Regions from separate parts of the Streptomyces sp. NPDC005962 genome, predicted to be linked through region 1. Evidence: predicted binding sites of a transcription regulator. Region 1 holds the regulator's gene; each other region holds the start of a gene.
The links. Region 1 encodes HrcA, which represses chaperone genes, less so after heat shock. Its sites were predicted from a motif close to TTNGCACTCNGNNNNNCNGAGTGCNAA; they were not measured.
Positions count from the first base shown of each region.

Region 2: ABZ370_RS31095 (FmdB family zinc ribbon protein) is a predicted target of HrcA. The motif match lies at 2,875-2,901, and genes of this name have one in related genera.
Region 3: groES (co-chaperone GroES) is a predicted target of HrcA. The motif match lies at 2,004-2,030, and genes of this name have one in related genera.

Region 1 covers NZ_JBEXVE010000003.1:299,653-303,791, forward strand. Annotated here, with positions in the region: gene hemW (radical SAM family heme chaperone HemW) at 1-72, shown strand, start outside; gene ABZ370_RS07500 (DUF3097 domain-containing protein) at 98-919, opposite strand; gene ABZ370_RS07505 (MBL fold metallo-hydrolase) at 943-1,677, opposite strand; gene hrcA (heat-inducible transcriptional repressor HrcA) at 1,854-2,867, shown strand; gene dnaJ (molecular chaperone DnaJ) at 2,868-4,001, shown strand.
Region 2 covers NZ_JBEXVE010000023.1:136,832-140,970, forward strand. Annotated here, with positions in the region: gene ABZ370_RS31075 (hypothetical protein) at 1-10, shown strand, start outside; gene mscL (large conductance mechanosensitive channel protein MscL) at 39-527, opposite strand; gene ABZ370_RS31085 (RcpC/CpaB family pilus assembly protein) at 621-1,313, opposite strand; gene ABZ370_RS31090 (S-methyl-5'-thioadenosine phosphorylase) at 1,533-2,381, opposite strand; gene ABZ370_RS31095 (FmdB family zinc ribbon protein) at 2,478-2,864, opposite strand; gene ABZ370_RS31100 (potassium/proton antiporter) at 2,975-4,139, opposite strand, start outside.
Region 3 covers NZ_JBEXVE010000017.1:79,895-84,033, reverse strand. Annotated here, with positions in the region: gene groL (chaperonin GroEL) at 1-1,406, opposite strand, end outside; gene groES (co-chaperone GroES) at 1,547-1,855, opposite strand; gene ABZ370_RS26225 (polysaccharide deacetylase family protein) at 2,074-2,964, opposite strand; gene ABZ370_RS26220 (methyltransferase domain-containing protein) at 3,042-4,139, shown strand, end outside.

The DNA.
Region 1 (4,139 bases):
CAGGGGCGGGCCGTGCTCACGCTCAGGGGCCGCCTGCTGGCCGACGCGGTGGTGCGGGACCTGGTGGACTGAAGCCGCCGTCAGGGCGCCGAAGACGTCAGGGCGCCGTGACGAAATCGATCAGTTCCTCGACCCTGCCCAGCAGCTCCGGCCGCACGTCCTTGTAGGAGTGGACCGCGGACAGGATGCGCTGCCACGCCGCGCCCGTGTTCTCCGGCCAGCCCAGCGCACGGCAGACGCCCGTCTTCCAGTCCTGGCCGCGCGGCACCGTCGGCCAGGCGGGAATGCCGAGCGAGGACGGTTTCACGGCCTCCCACACGTCGATGAAGGGGTGCCCGACGACCAGCACGTTCTCGTCGGTGATCTGCTCGGCGATACGGGACTCCTTGGACCCGGCCACCAGATGGTCCACCAGGACGCCGAGCCGGGCGTCCGGGCCGGGGGAGAAGTCGCGGACGATGGCGGGGAGGTCGTCGACGCCCGCCAGGTACTCCACGACGACGCCCTCGATGCGCAGGTCGTCGCCCCAGACCCGCTCCACCAGCTCCGCGTCGTGGCGGCCCTCCACGTAGATGCGCCCGGCGCGGGCGACCCGCGCGCGGGCGCCCGGTACGGCGACCGAGCCGGAGGCCGTGCGCTGCGGCGCGCCGGTGGTCGTCGCGCGCGGGCGTACGAGGGTGACGACGCGGCCCTCCAGGAGGAAGCCGCGCGGCTCCATGGGGAAGACGCGATGTTTGCCGAAGCGGTCCTCCAGAGTGACCGTCGGCCCCTGCGCGGTCTTCTCACAGCGGATCACGGCACCACAGAACCCGGTGGTGACCTCCTCGACCACGAGATCCGGGTCCGCCGGGACCTCGGGGGCGGGCTGCTGCCGCTTCCAGGGCGGGGTCAGATCCTCGTCGTACTGTCGGCTGTGCATCCGGATGACGATAGCGCGGCGGCTTAACGGGACACGCCGAAGCGGGCGGCCAGTTCGTCGCGTTGGTCACGTACGAAGGCCGCGTCCACGACCGACCCATGGCCGGGTACGTACCGCGCGTCCTCGCCGCCGAGGGCGAGCAGCCGGTCCAGGGCGGCGGGCCAGTGGGAGGGGATCGCGTCGGGTCCGGCCTGGGGCGGGCCGGACTCTTCCACCAGATCTCCGCAGAAGACCACCTCCGGCTGGCCGGGAACCCGGCCCGGGACCAGAACGGCCAGGTCATGGGCGGTGTGTCCGGGGCCTGCGTTCGCCAGCAGCACAGGCCGGTCGCCCAGGTCGAGGGTGATCTCCCCGGAGACCGCGTGATGGGGCGGTACGAGGTGGTCGGCGGCCTCGGCGGCCGCCCCCGGGGGCACTCCGTGCCGTACCGCGTCCTCGCGCAGCGCGTCCCGGCCGCGGCGCAGCGGACCGTCCAGACCGGTCGCCCCGTACACCTCGCAGCCCGCGAAGGCGGCCGTCCCCAGGACATGGTCGAAGTGCGGATGGGTGAGCGCGATCCGGGTCGGCCGCCGGCCGGTCAGCCGGGTGATCTCGGCACGTAGCGCCGCGCCCTCGCGCAGCGTCGAGCCGGTGTCCACCACGAGGACGTCCTTACGGCCGATGATCACGCCGACCGTGCAGTCCCAGTCGGGCAGCCTGCGGCGGGCGATATCGGGACCGAGCTGTTCCCACCCGGCCTCTTCCCAACACGTCTTCATACCGAGACGCTAGCTTCAACAGCGATAGCGTGACGTGTGGCCGGGGCGCCGGCGGGGGGCGGCTCTTGCCGTGGCCACCGCACCCCGCCGTACACTGGCTGAGGGGTTCTGGCACTCGCGACCATTGAGTGCCAGAGGGACGACCTGATGACACGGCTGGACTGGAGGTGCGCGGGGTGCTCAGCGAACGCAGACTCGAAGTGCTGCGTGCCATTGTCCAGGACTACGTGGGCACCGAGGAGCCGGTCGGCTCCAAGGCGCTCACCGAGCGGCACCGGCTGGGAGTCTCCCCGGCCACGGTGCGCAACGACATGGCCGTGCTGGAGGACGAGGGCTTCATCGCCCAGCCGCACACCAGCGCCGGGCGCATCCCCACGGACAAGGGCTACCGGCTCTTCGTGGACAGGCTGGCCGGAGTGAAGCCGCTGTCCGCTCCGGAGCGGCGGGCCATCCAGAACTTCCTGGACAGCGCCGTCGACCTCGACGACGTGGTGGGGCGCACCGTCCGCCTGCTGGCGCAGCTGACCCGGCAGGTCGCGGTGGTGCAGTATCCGTCACTGACCCGTTCGACGGTGCGGCATGTGGAGCTGCTGCCGCTGGCCCCGGCCCGGGTGATGCTGGTGCTGATCACCGACACCGGGCGGGTCGAGCAGCGCGTGGTGGACTGCCCGGCTCCGATCAGCGACGACTCGCTGGCGGATCTGCGGGCCCGGCTCAACAGCCGGGTCGTGGGGCGCCGGTTCGCGGATGTGCCGCAATTGGTGCAGGATCTTCCGGAGTCCTTCGAGCAGGAGGACCGGGGGACGGTCTCGACCGTGCTGGCGACCTTGCTCGAAACGCTTGTCGAGGAGACCGAAGAGCGGCTGATGATCGGCGGCACCTCGAACCTCACGCGTTTCGTGCATGATTTCCCCCTGACGATCCGGCCCGTGCTGGAGGCACTTGAGGAGCAGGTCGTCCTCCTCAAGCTGCTCGGCGAGCAAGACTCGGGTATGACCGTGCGCATCGGGCATGAGAATGCTCACGAGGGGCTCAATTCCACCTCGGTCGTGGCGGTCGGCTACGGTTCGGGCGACGAAGCCGTCGCCAAACTCGGCGTGGTCGGACCGACCCGCATGGACTACCCCGGAACGATGGGAGCGGTACGCGCAGTGGCACGTTACGTCGGACAGATCCTGGCGGAGTCGTAAGTGGCGACGGACTACTACGCAGTCCTGGGCGTGCAGCGCGATGCCTCGCAGGACGAGATCAAGAAGGCATTCCGTCGGCTCGCACGCGAGCTGCACCCGGACGTCAACCCTGATCCGAAGACCCAGGAGCGGTTCAAGGAGATCAACGCCGCTTACGAGGTTCTCTCGGACCCGCAGAAGAAGCAGGTCTACGACCTGGGCGGGGACCCGTCGGGGTCGGCCGCGGGCGGCGGCGCCGGTGGCTTCGGCGCGGGCTTCGGCAACTTCTCCGACATCATGGACGCGTTCTTCGGCACCGCCTCGCAGCGCGGCCCGCGGTCCCGGACCCGGCGCGGCCAGGACGCCATGATCCGTCTCGACGTGGAGCTGAGCGAGGCCGCGTTCGGGACGACCAAGGACATCCAGGTCGACACCGCGGTCGTCTGCACGACCTGTAGCGGTGAGGGCGCGGCGCCGGGTACCTCGGCGCAGACCTGTGACATGTGCCGCGGCCGCGGTGAGGTCTCGCAGGTGACGCGGTCCTTCCTCGGCCAGGTCATGACCTCGCGGCCCTGCCCGCAGTGCCAGGGCTTCGGCACCGTGGTGCCGACCCCGTGCCCGGAGTGCGCGGGCGACGGGCGGATTCGTTCGCGGCGCACGCTGACCGTGAAGATCCCGGCCGGTGTGGACAACGGCACCCGCATCCAGCTCGCGGGCGAGGGCGAGGTCGGCCCGGGCGGCGGCCCGGCGGGCGATCTGTACGTGGAGATCCACGAGGTCCCGCACCCCGTCTTCCAGCGGCGCGGCGACGACCTGCACTGCACGGTGACCATCCCGATGACGGCGGCGTCGCTCGGCACCAAGGTGCCGCTGGAGACGCTGGACGGCCTGGAGGAGGTCGACATCCGGCCCGGCACCCAGTCCGGTCAGTCGGTCCCGCTGCACCAGCGCGGCGTCACCCATCTGCGCGGCGGTGGCCGGGGCGATCTGATCGTGCACGTCGAGGTGCTGACCCCGACCAAGCTCGACCCGGAGCAGGAGGAGCTGCTGCGGCGGCTGTCCAAGCTGCGCGGTGAGGAGCGGCCGACAGGGGAGTTCAAGCCCGGCCAGCAGGGGCTGTTCTCGCGCCTCAAGGACGCGTTCAACGGACGGTAGGCGCCCGGCCGGGGGTCCGGGGGTTGGCCCCCGGGGATGGCAGCCAACGGACGGTAGGCGCCCGGCCGCGAAGGCCTGGGGCGCACGCTGATCCGGCTTTCGGCGCACGTTGATCCGGTGGCGGATCACCGCGGAGGA
Region 2 (4,139 bases), on a different contig from region 1:
CCACCTCTGACGGCGCACAAAGCCGAGCAGGCGCTCGGCTAGACCTCGGGGCTGCCGCCGCGGCGGGCCACCAGCTCGTCCCGGATCTCGCGGAGCAGCATGATCTCCTCGGCCCCCGTCTCGGTCAGCTCCTCCTCGACCTGCTGCTCCTTGGCGGCCTTGCGCGCCAGATAGCGCGACATCGGCAGCACCATCAGGAAGTACACCACCGCCGCGGTGATGAGGAAGGTCAGCATGGCCGACAGCATGCTGCCCCACAAGATCGGGATGCCCTTCACCACCTCGCCCGCCGCGTTCGTCTCGCAGGGCGCCTCGAGGCAGGAGCGGTACTTCTCCAGGTCCTTCGTGCCGAAGGCGCCCACTATGGGATTGATCAGGCCCTTCACTACGGAATTCACGACGGAGGTGAAGGCGGCTCCGATGACGACCGCGACCGCGAGGTCGATCACATTGCCGCGCATCAGGAAGGCTTTGAAGCCCTCCAGGACGCTCTCCTTCTTCTCCTCGGTCCTTGTCTCTTCCTTCAACCCACTGCCTTTCTCTCGCCGCGACGGTGCTGGAGCGGACGGTTCCGCAACCTACACCGACGCCGAGCCGGGCCAGCAGGTGAGGCGTGCTTGTCAGGAGCGGCACAGGGTCACCGCCAGGCGTGAGGTGGCCCCGGCCCCGGCGAGTGCGGCGGCGGCCGCCCGCTCCACCCTGAGCACCACCAGCGCCCCGCCGTCCGCCGGACCGCCATCGAGCGCCCCGGCATCCGGCCCGTCCGCCTCCGGGGAGCCTTCGGCCCCCGTCGGGCCGCCGCCCCGGGCGCCGGGGACGGCGGCCACCCGGACCCCGCGCGCGACCACCCGCGCCAGGGCCCCGGGCCCGCGGTGCCGGACGGCGTCGGGTGCGGGCGTGGCCAGTACGTCCACCCGGTCGCCGGGGTGCAGCAGCCGCACCGCCGCCGCGTCGGCGATCCGGACCGGAGCGGACACCATGGCGGGGTGCGGCGGCTCGTACCGGCCCCCGGCAGCGGTGGCGGGGGCAGGCTCCGGGCGCGCGGACCCCTGGCCGGAGGACGGTGCCGCGGCCGCGAGCGCGGCGGCCGTCAGTGCGAGCCCGGCCGCCATGGAGCGCCGCCGTCGCCGCGCGGACCGCCGCAGCCGGTATCTGCCGTCGCGCGCCACCCGCACCGGACCGAAGCGCGGCACCGCGCGGGCCGGGGGAGTGGCGCGGGTAGGCAGAGAAGCCGCGGGGGACACGGGCGCGGGAAACGGGGACGCGGAGAACGGGGACGCGGAGAACGGGGACGCGGAGAACGGATGGGACATGGCACAACACCGCCTGCCGTGAGGAGCCAGGAGCTTTGGGCCCCTTCACCATGCCCGGCCCCGCCAGATCCCGCCGGGGCCTGTGGACGGCCGCCACCTTGTGGACAACTCGGTCCCCCACACGAGTTCACACCCGCACCAGCACGAGTGCACACGCGCACCAGCGGGCACCCGTATCAGCGCGCCCGCACCCGTGCGGCGGCCCCACCGGCCCAGCCGCTACGGCAGCTCGATCCCCAGGTCCCAGCCGTCGTGCCCGTGCGCGCACAGGCAGTCCCGGTCCGCGTTGTCCGGAAGTCCGCTCACCGCGTCGAAGAGCACCTCGCGCAGCCGTCCGACGTTCTCGCCGAACACCTTCAGCACCTCGGCGTGCGAGACGCCCTCACCCGTCTCCACCCCCGCGTCCAGATCGGTGACCAGCGTCAACGACGTGTAGCACAGCTCCAGTTCACGGGCGAGCACCGCTTCCGGATGTCCTGTCATCCCCACCACCGACCAGCCCTGCGCGGCATGCCATCGCGATTCCGCCCGCGTGGAGAAGCGCGGGCCTTCGATCACGCACATCGTCCCGCCGTCCACCGGCTCCCAGTCGCGTCCGCGTGCCGCCGCCACCGCGGCCTGCCGCCCCACCGGGCAGTACGGGTCGGCGAAGGTCGTGTGCACCACGTTCGGCACCCGCCCGTCCGGGAGCGGCTCACCGTCGAAGTAGGTCTGGGTACGCCCCTTGGTGCGGTCCACCAGCTGGTCCGGCACCAGCAGCGTCCCCGGCCCGTACTCCGGCCGCAGCCCGCCCACCGCGCACGGCCCGAACACCTGCCGCGCCCCGACCGAGCGCAGGGCCCACAGGTTGGCGCGGTAGTTGATCCGGTGCGGCGGCAGATGGTGCTTGCGCCCGTGCCGGGGCAGGAAGGCGACCCGCCGTCCCGCGATGTCGCCGAGGAAGAGCGAATCGCTCGGAGCCCCATAGGGAGTCTCCACGGTGATCTCGGTCACATCGTCGAGGAAGGCGTAGAACCCCGACCCTCCGATGACCCCTATGTCTGCCTGTGTGCTGCTCGTCTCGGCCATGCGGTCACCCTAGTCAGCCGTGGCCGACGGCGCCCGGACGCACCGCGCCCCCGCGGCTTCCCGGGAGGAAGCGGCGGGGGCGCGAAATGTGCGAGGTCAGGCGGCCGAGCTGGTACTGCTCGACGACGACGTGCTCGACGAAGAAGATGAGGAGGACGACGAGGATGAAGACGACGACCCCGAGGAGCTGTCCGAGGAGGAGGACGAAGACGACGAGCCCTTGTCCGAGGAGCTCTTGTCCGACGACGAGCCGCCGTCGCTCTTCGCCGCGGTCTTCGACGAGCTGCCGCTCGAGCCGCTGGACGAGGAACGGCTGTCGTTCCGGTAGAAGCCGGAGCCCTTGAAGACGATGCCGACCGCGGAGAACACCTTCTTCAGGCGTCCCTGGCACTCGGGGCACTCGGTGAGCGCGTCGTCGGTGAACTTCTGCACCGCCTCGAGGCCCTCGCCACACGCGGTGCACTGGTACTGGTAGGTCGGCACGTACTTCCTCCTGGCACTCTCACTCGTTGAGTGCTAACGACGCTCCATAGTGCAGTATTCCGGCCCGCCAGTCCACCGCAGTACGGCACACGGTGACCTATGCCACGCCATCAGCCGCCGCCGGTGCCCAGCCAGCCCGCCAACTTGCCGCCCCGGCCGACGGCCCGCAGCCGCTGTTCGGCCGCGTCCCGCACCGGGTCGGTGGCCACCACCAGGAGTTCGTCGCCGCGCCGCAGCACGGTCGAGGGCAGGGGTACGAAGCTGGAGCCGCCCCGGACGACGAGGGTGACCGCGGCCCCGGGCGGCAGCCGCAGTTCGGCGACCTCCACGCCGTGCATCCGGGAGTCCTTGGGGATCGACACCGACAGCAGATGGCCGCGCAGCCGCTCCAGTGGCGCCGATTCGATACCGAGATCCGCGGTGCCCTCCGTCTCCTCCAGCCGCAGCCGGGTGGCGAGCCAGGGCAGCGTCGGCCCCTGGATCAGGGTGTAGATGATCACCAGGACGAAGACGATGTTGAAGAGCCGACGGCTGTCGGGCACCTCGCCGACCATGGGAATGGTCGCGAGCACGATGGGCACCGCGCCGCGCAGCCCGGCCCAGGACAGCAGGACCTTCTCGCGCCAGGCGACCCGGAACGGCGTCGTGCTCACCACTACCGACACGGGCCGGGCGACCATGGTCAGCACCAGCCCGACGACGACGGCCGGCCAGATGTCGTCGGCCAGTTCGTGCGGCGTCACCAGCAGGCCGAGCAGGACGAACATGCCGATCTGGGCGAGCCAGCCGAGCCCCTCGGCGAAGCCGCGGGTGGCCGGCCAGTGCGGCAGCTTCGCGTTGCCCATGACGAGCGAGGCGAGGTAGACGGCGAGGAAGCCGGAGCCGTGCGCCAGAGCCCCGCCCGCGTACGCGACGACCGCGATGGCCATCACCGCGATCGGGTAGAGACCCGAGGCGGGCAGGGCCACCCGGCGCAGGCCGTACGAGCCCAGCCAGCCGATCGCGAGACCGATGGCCGCGCCGATCGCCAGCTCCAGCGCGATCTCGCCGATCATGAGGTACCAGGAATCGATCGGGCCCTGGCTGGAGAAGGCGACCACAAGGATCACCACTGGGGCGTCGTTGAAGCCCGATTCGGCCTCCAGGGTGCCGGTGAGCCGCTTGGGCAGCGGCACCTTGCGCAGCACGGAGAAGACCGCCGCGGCGTCCGTGGACGACACCACCGCGCCGATGATCAGCGCCTGCCGCCAGTCCAGCCCCACCACATAGTGCGCC
Region 3 (4,139 bases), on a different contig from region 1:
ACCTTCGAGGTGATGACGTAGCCCTCGAGGCCCGCGTTCTCGGCGATCCAGCGCAGCGGCTCGACGACGGCGCGGCGGACGACGGCGACACCGGTGGCCTCGTCGCCCTCCAGGTTCAGGCTGCCCTCCAGCACCTTGGCGGCGTGGACCAGCGCGGAGCCACCACCGGAGACGATGCCCTCCTCGACCGCGGCGCGGGTCGCGGAGATGGCGTCCTCCAGACGGTGCTTCTTCTCCTTGAGCTCGACCTCGGTGGCCGCGCCCACGCGGATCACGCACACGCCACCGGCCAGCTTCGCGAGCCGCTCCTGCAGCTTCTCGCGGTCCCAGTCGGAGTCGGTGGACTCGATCTCGGCCTTGATCTGGTTGATGCGACCGGCCACGTCGTCGGAGTTGCCGCCACCGTCGACGATGGTGGTGTCGTCCTTGGTGACGGTCACGCGGCGGGCGGTGCCCAGCACGTCCAGACCGGCCTGGTCGAGCTTGAGGCCGACCTCCTCGGCGATGACGGTCGCACCGGTGAGGGTGGCGATGTCGCCGAGCATGGCCTTGCGGCGGTCACCGAAGCCGGGGGCCTTCACGGCGACGGCGTTGAAGGTGCCGCGGATCTTGTTGACGACGAGGGTGGACAGGGCCTCGCCCTCCACGTCCTCGGCGATGATCAGCAGCGGCTTGCTGGCGCCGGCCTGGATGACCTTCTCCAGCAGCGGCAGCAGGTCCTGGATCGAGCCGATCTTGCCCTGGTGGATCAGGATGTACGGGTCGTCGAGGACGGCCTCCATACGCTCCTGGTCGGTCACCATGTACGGCGAGAGGTAGCCCTTGTCGAAGGACATGCCCTCGGTGAAGTCCAGCTCCAGGCCGAAGGTGTTGGACTCCTCGACGGTGATGACACCGTCCTTGCCGACCTTGTCCATCGCCTCGGCGATCAGCTCGCCGACCTGCTTGTCCTGGGCGGACAGCCCGGCCACGGCGGCGATGTCGGACTTGGAGTCGATCGGGCTGGCGGAGGCCAGCAGGTCTTCGGAGATGGCCTTGACGGCGGCGTCGATGCCCTTCTTCAGGGCGGCCGGGGAGGCACCTGCGGCCACGTTGCGCAGGCCCTCGCGGACCAGCGCCTGGGCCAGCACGGTGGCGGTGGTGGTGCCGTCACCCGCGATGTCGTTGGTCTTGGTCGCCACCTCCTTGACGAGCTGGGCGCCCAGGTTCTCGTACGGGTCCTCGACCTCGACCTCGCGGGCGATCGTGACACCGTCGTTGGTGATGGTCGGGGCACCGAACTTCTTGTCGATGACGACGTTGCGGCCGCGGGGGCCGATCGTCACCTTGACGGTGTCCGCGAGCTTGTTGACGCCGCGCTCAAGGGCGCGACGGGCGTCCTCGTCGAACTTCAGGATCTTCGCCATGGTTGCGTATGTCCTCTCATTGCGATCCTCGGCCGCCGTACGGAGGCAGCCGCCGTCGCGTCAAAAAAACGAACCGCGCCCCGACCCCGGGTATCTGTGACACGGGCACCGGGGCGCGGCTCAAGGCAAAACTTCGGTGATTACTTCTCGACGATCGCGAGGACGTCGCGAGCCGAGAGGACGAGGTACTCCTCGCCGCTGTACTTCACCTCGGTGCCGCCGTACTTGCTGTAGAGCACGACGTCGCCGACGGAGACGTCGAGCGGAAGCCGCTTGCCGTCCTCGAAACGGCCCGGGCCCACGGCCAGGACGACGCCCTCCTGGGGCTTCTCCTTGGCGGTGTCCGGGATGACCAGGCCGGAGGCCGTGGTCTGCTCGGCCTCGACGGCCTGGACCACAATGCGGTCCTCGAGCGGCTTGATGGCAACCTTGGAGCTGGTGGTCGTCACGATCCGACCTCCCCCTTCGGAGATCTCACGGGGTTAACTGTCTGAGGTGGCGACCAGGTCGATCCGTCGTCGCGGGTGCCGGACCTGCCCGTCGCTGTGTAGCTGGCACTCAGCAGTGCCGAGTGCCAGCCCTGACATTATGACGCGGTTAGCACTCCGTCAACCAGAGTGCCAAGCGAGGCGGCGGCGAACCGCTCGGACGCCCCCGGCCGCGCCGCTCAGATGTAGTCCTCAAGCCGCGCCACGGTGAACCCCTGCGCCTGGATCTCCCGCAGCATCTCGGTGACCATGTCGGTCATGGAATGCCCGTCGAGCTGCTCCGGGCCGCGGAAGTGCGCGAGCACGATGTCCCCCGGCCGGAGCCCGCTGCCGGAGCGGTACACGAGCCCCTTGGGCTCCATCTCGGCGCGCCACAGCACCGCCTTGTTCAGCCCGCACTCCGCCGCCGCCCGCAGCGTGTTCCGGTCGTAGTCCCCGTACGGCGGGCGGAAGAGGTGGGGCTGGAGACCGAGGCGTTCGCGGAGGACGTCCTGCTGGCCGCAGATCTCGTGGAGCTGGGTCTCGTAGTCCTTGCCCGCCAGGCTGGGGTGGGTGAGCGTGTGGTTGCCGATCCGGTTGCCGAGTTCGCGCAGCGCGCGGAAGTAGCCGTAGTGGTCGCCGATCACCTCGTCCTCCAGGAACTGGGTGAACGGCAGCCCGAGGTCGCGGGCCTGGTCGATGAAGGCCGGGTCCTTCTCGATCCCGTCGTCGAACGTCACGAAGACCACCCGATCGGTGGTGTCCACCTGCCGGATGACCGTCGCCAGCCCGGACACCGGCGGCCACACCGGCGCGAGCGCCGGCTTGACGGCGGGCGGGGGCGGCGGGGCCAGCGGACGGTCGAGCCCCCAGCGGCGGTACCCGTCCGGCGGCGGGTGCGGGCCGTTCTCGCGCCCGGTGGTCCTGGAGACGGAGGAGGGGGACGACGCGGAGGGCGAGGCCGACCGCGTGAGACCGGCCGCCTTCCCCGTCCTGGCGCGCGGCTCGGGGCCGGAGCCCCCGCACCCGGCGAGCAGAGCCGCCGCGGCGGCGAGAACCAGACACCCGGAAACACCACTCTTCAGCATCATCACAAAAGTGATCTTCTGTTCCCCCGTGCGCGCCCGCGCGCCGCACGGGTGCGAATGCCCTCCCCGGAGCGGGGAGAATGGGCCATGTGGACGTTGACGCCTTCGACTCACTGCTCGGCGACGAGGGGCAGGCGCTGCTCTCCGCGCTCCGGGACTACGACCCGGCGCGGGAGCTGGCCACCGCGACCCGGCTGCGCCGCGACCATCCGGCCGCCCTGGTCTCGGCGGCCCTGACCCAAGCCCAGCTGCGGCAGCGGGCGGTGGCCAAGTTCGGGGCGGAGGACGCCCATCGGATGTACTTCACGCCCCACGGCGTCGAGCAGGCCACCCGTACGTCCGTCGCCGCCTATCGCGCCGACCGGATGGCCGGATTCGGGGTGCGCGGCGTGGCCGATCTGTGCTGTGGCATCGGCGGCGACGCGATCGCGATGGCGCGGGCCGGGCTCACCGTCCTGGCCGTCGACCGCGACCCGCTGACCTGCGCGGTCGCCCGGGCCAACGCCGACGCGCTGGGCCTGTCGCAGCTGATCGAGGTGCGCTGCGCCGATGTCACCGGCGTCGACACCTCGTCGTACGACGCCGTCTTCGTGGACCCCGCCCGGCGCGGCGGCCGGGGCCGGGTCTTCGACCCCGAGGCGTACTCCCCGCCGCTGTCCTGGGCCATCGAGGCGGCCCGCACCACCCCGCACGCCGCCCTCAAGATCGCGCCGGGCGTTCCGCACGAGGCGGTGCCGGAGGACGCGGAGGCCGAGTGGATCTCGGATCAGGGGAACGTGAAGGAGGCCGTGTTGTGGTTCGGCACCGCCCGCCCCGGGATGCGCCGCTCCACCCTGCTGCCCTCCGGCCACTCCCTGCTCGGCGCCCAGCTCCCGGACCCCGAGCCCGGCCCGGTCGGCCGCTGGCTGTACGAACCGGACGGCGCCGTCATCCGCGCCCATCTCGTGGCGGACGTCGCGGCCCGGATCGGCGGCCGTCTCATCGACCCGACGATCGCCTACATCACCGCGGACGAGCTGCGCCCGACGCCGTACGCCACCGCGTACGAGATCACCGATGTGCTGCCGTTCAACCTGAAGAAGCTCCGGGCGCTGCTGCGGGAGCGCGAGGTCGGCGTCGCGACCATCAAGAAGCGCGGCTCGGCCATCGAGCCGGAGCAGCTGCGCAAGAAGCTGCGG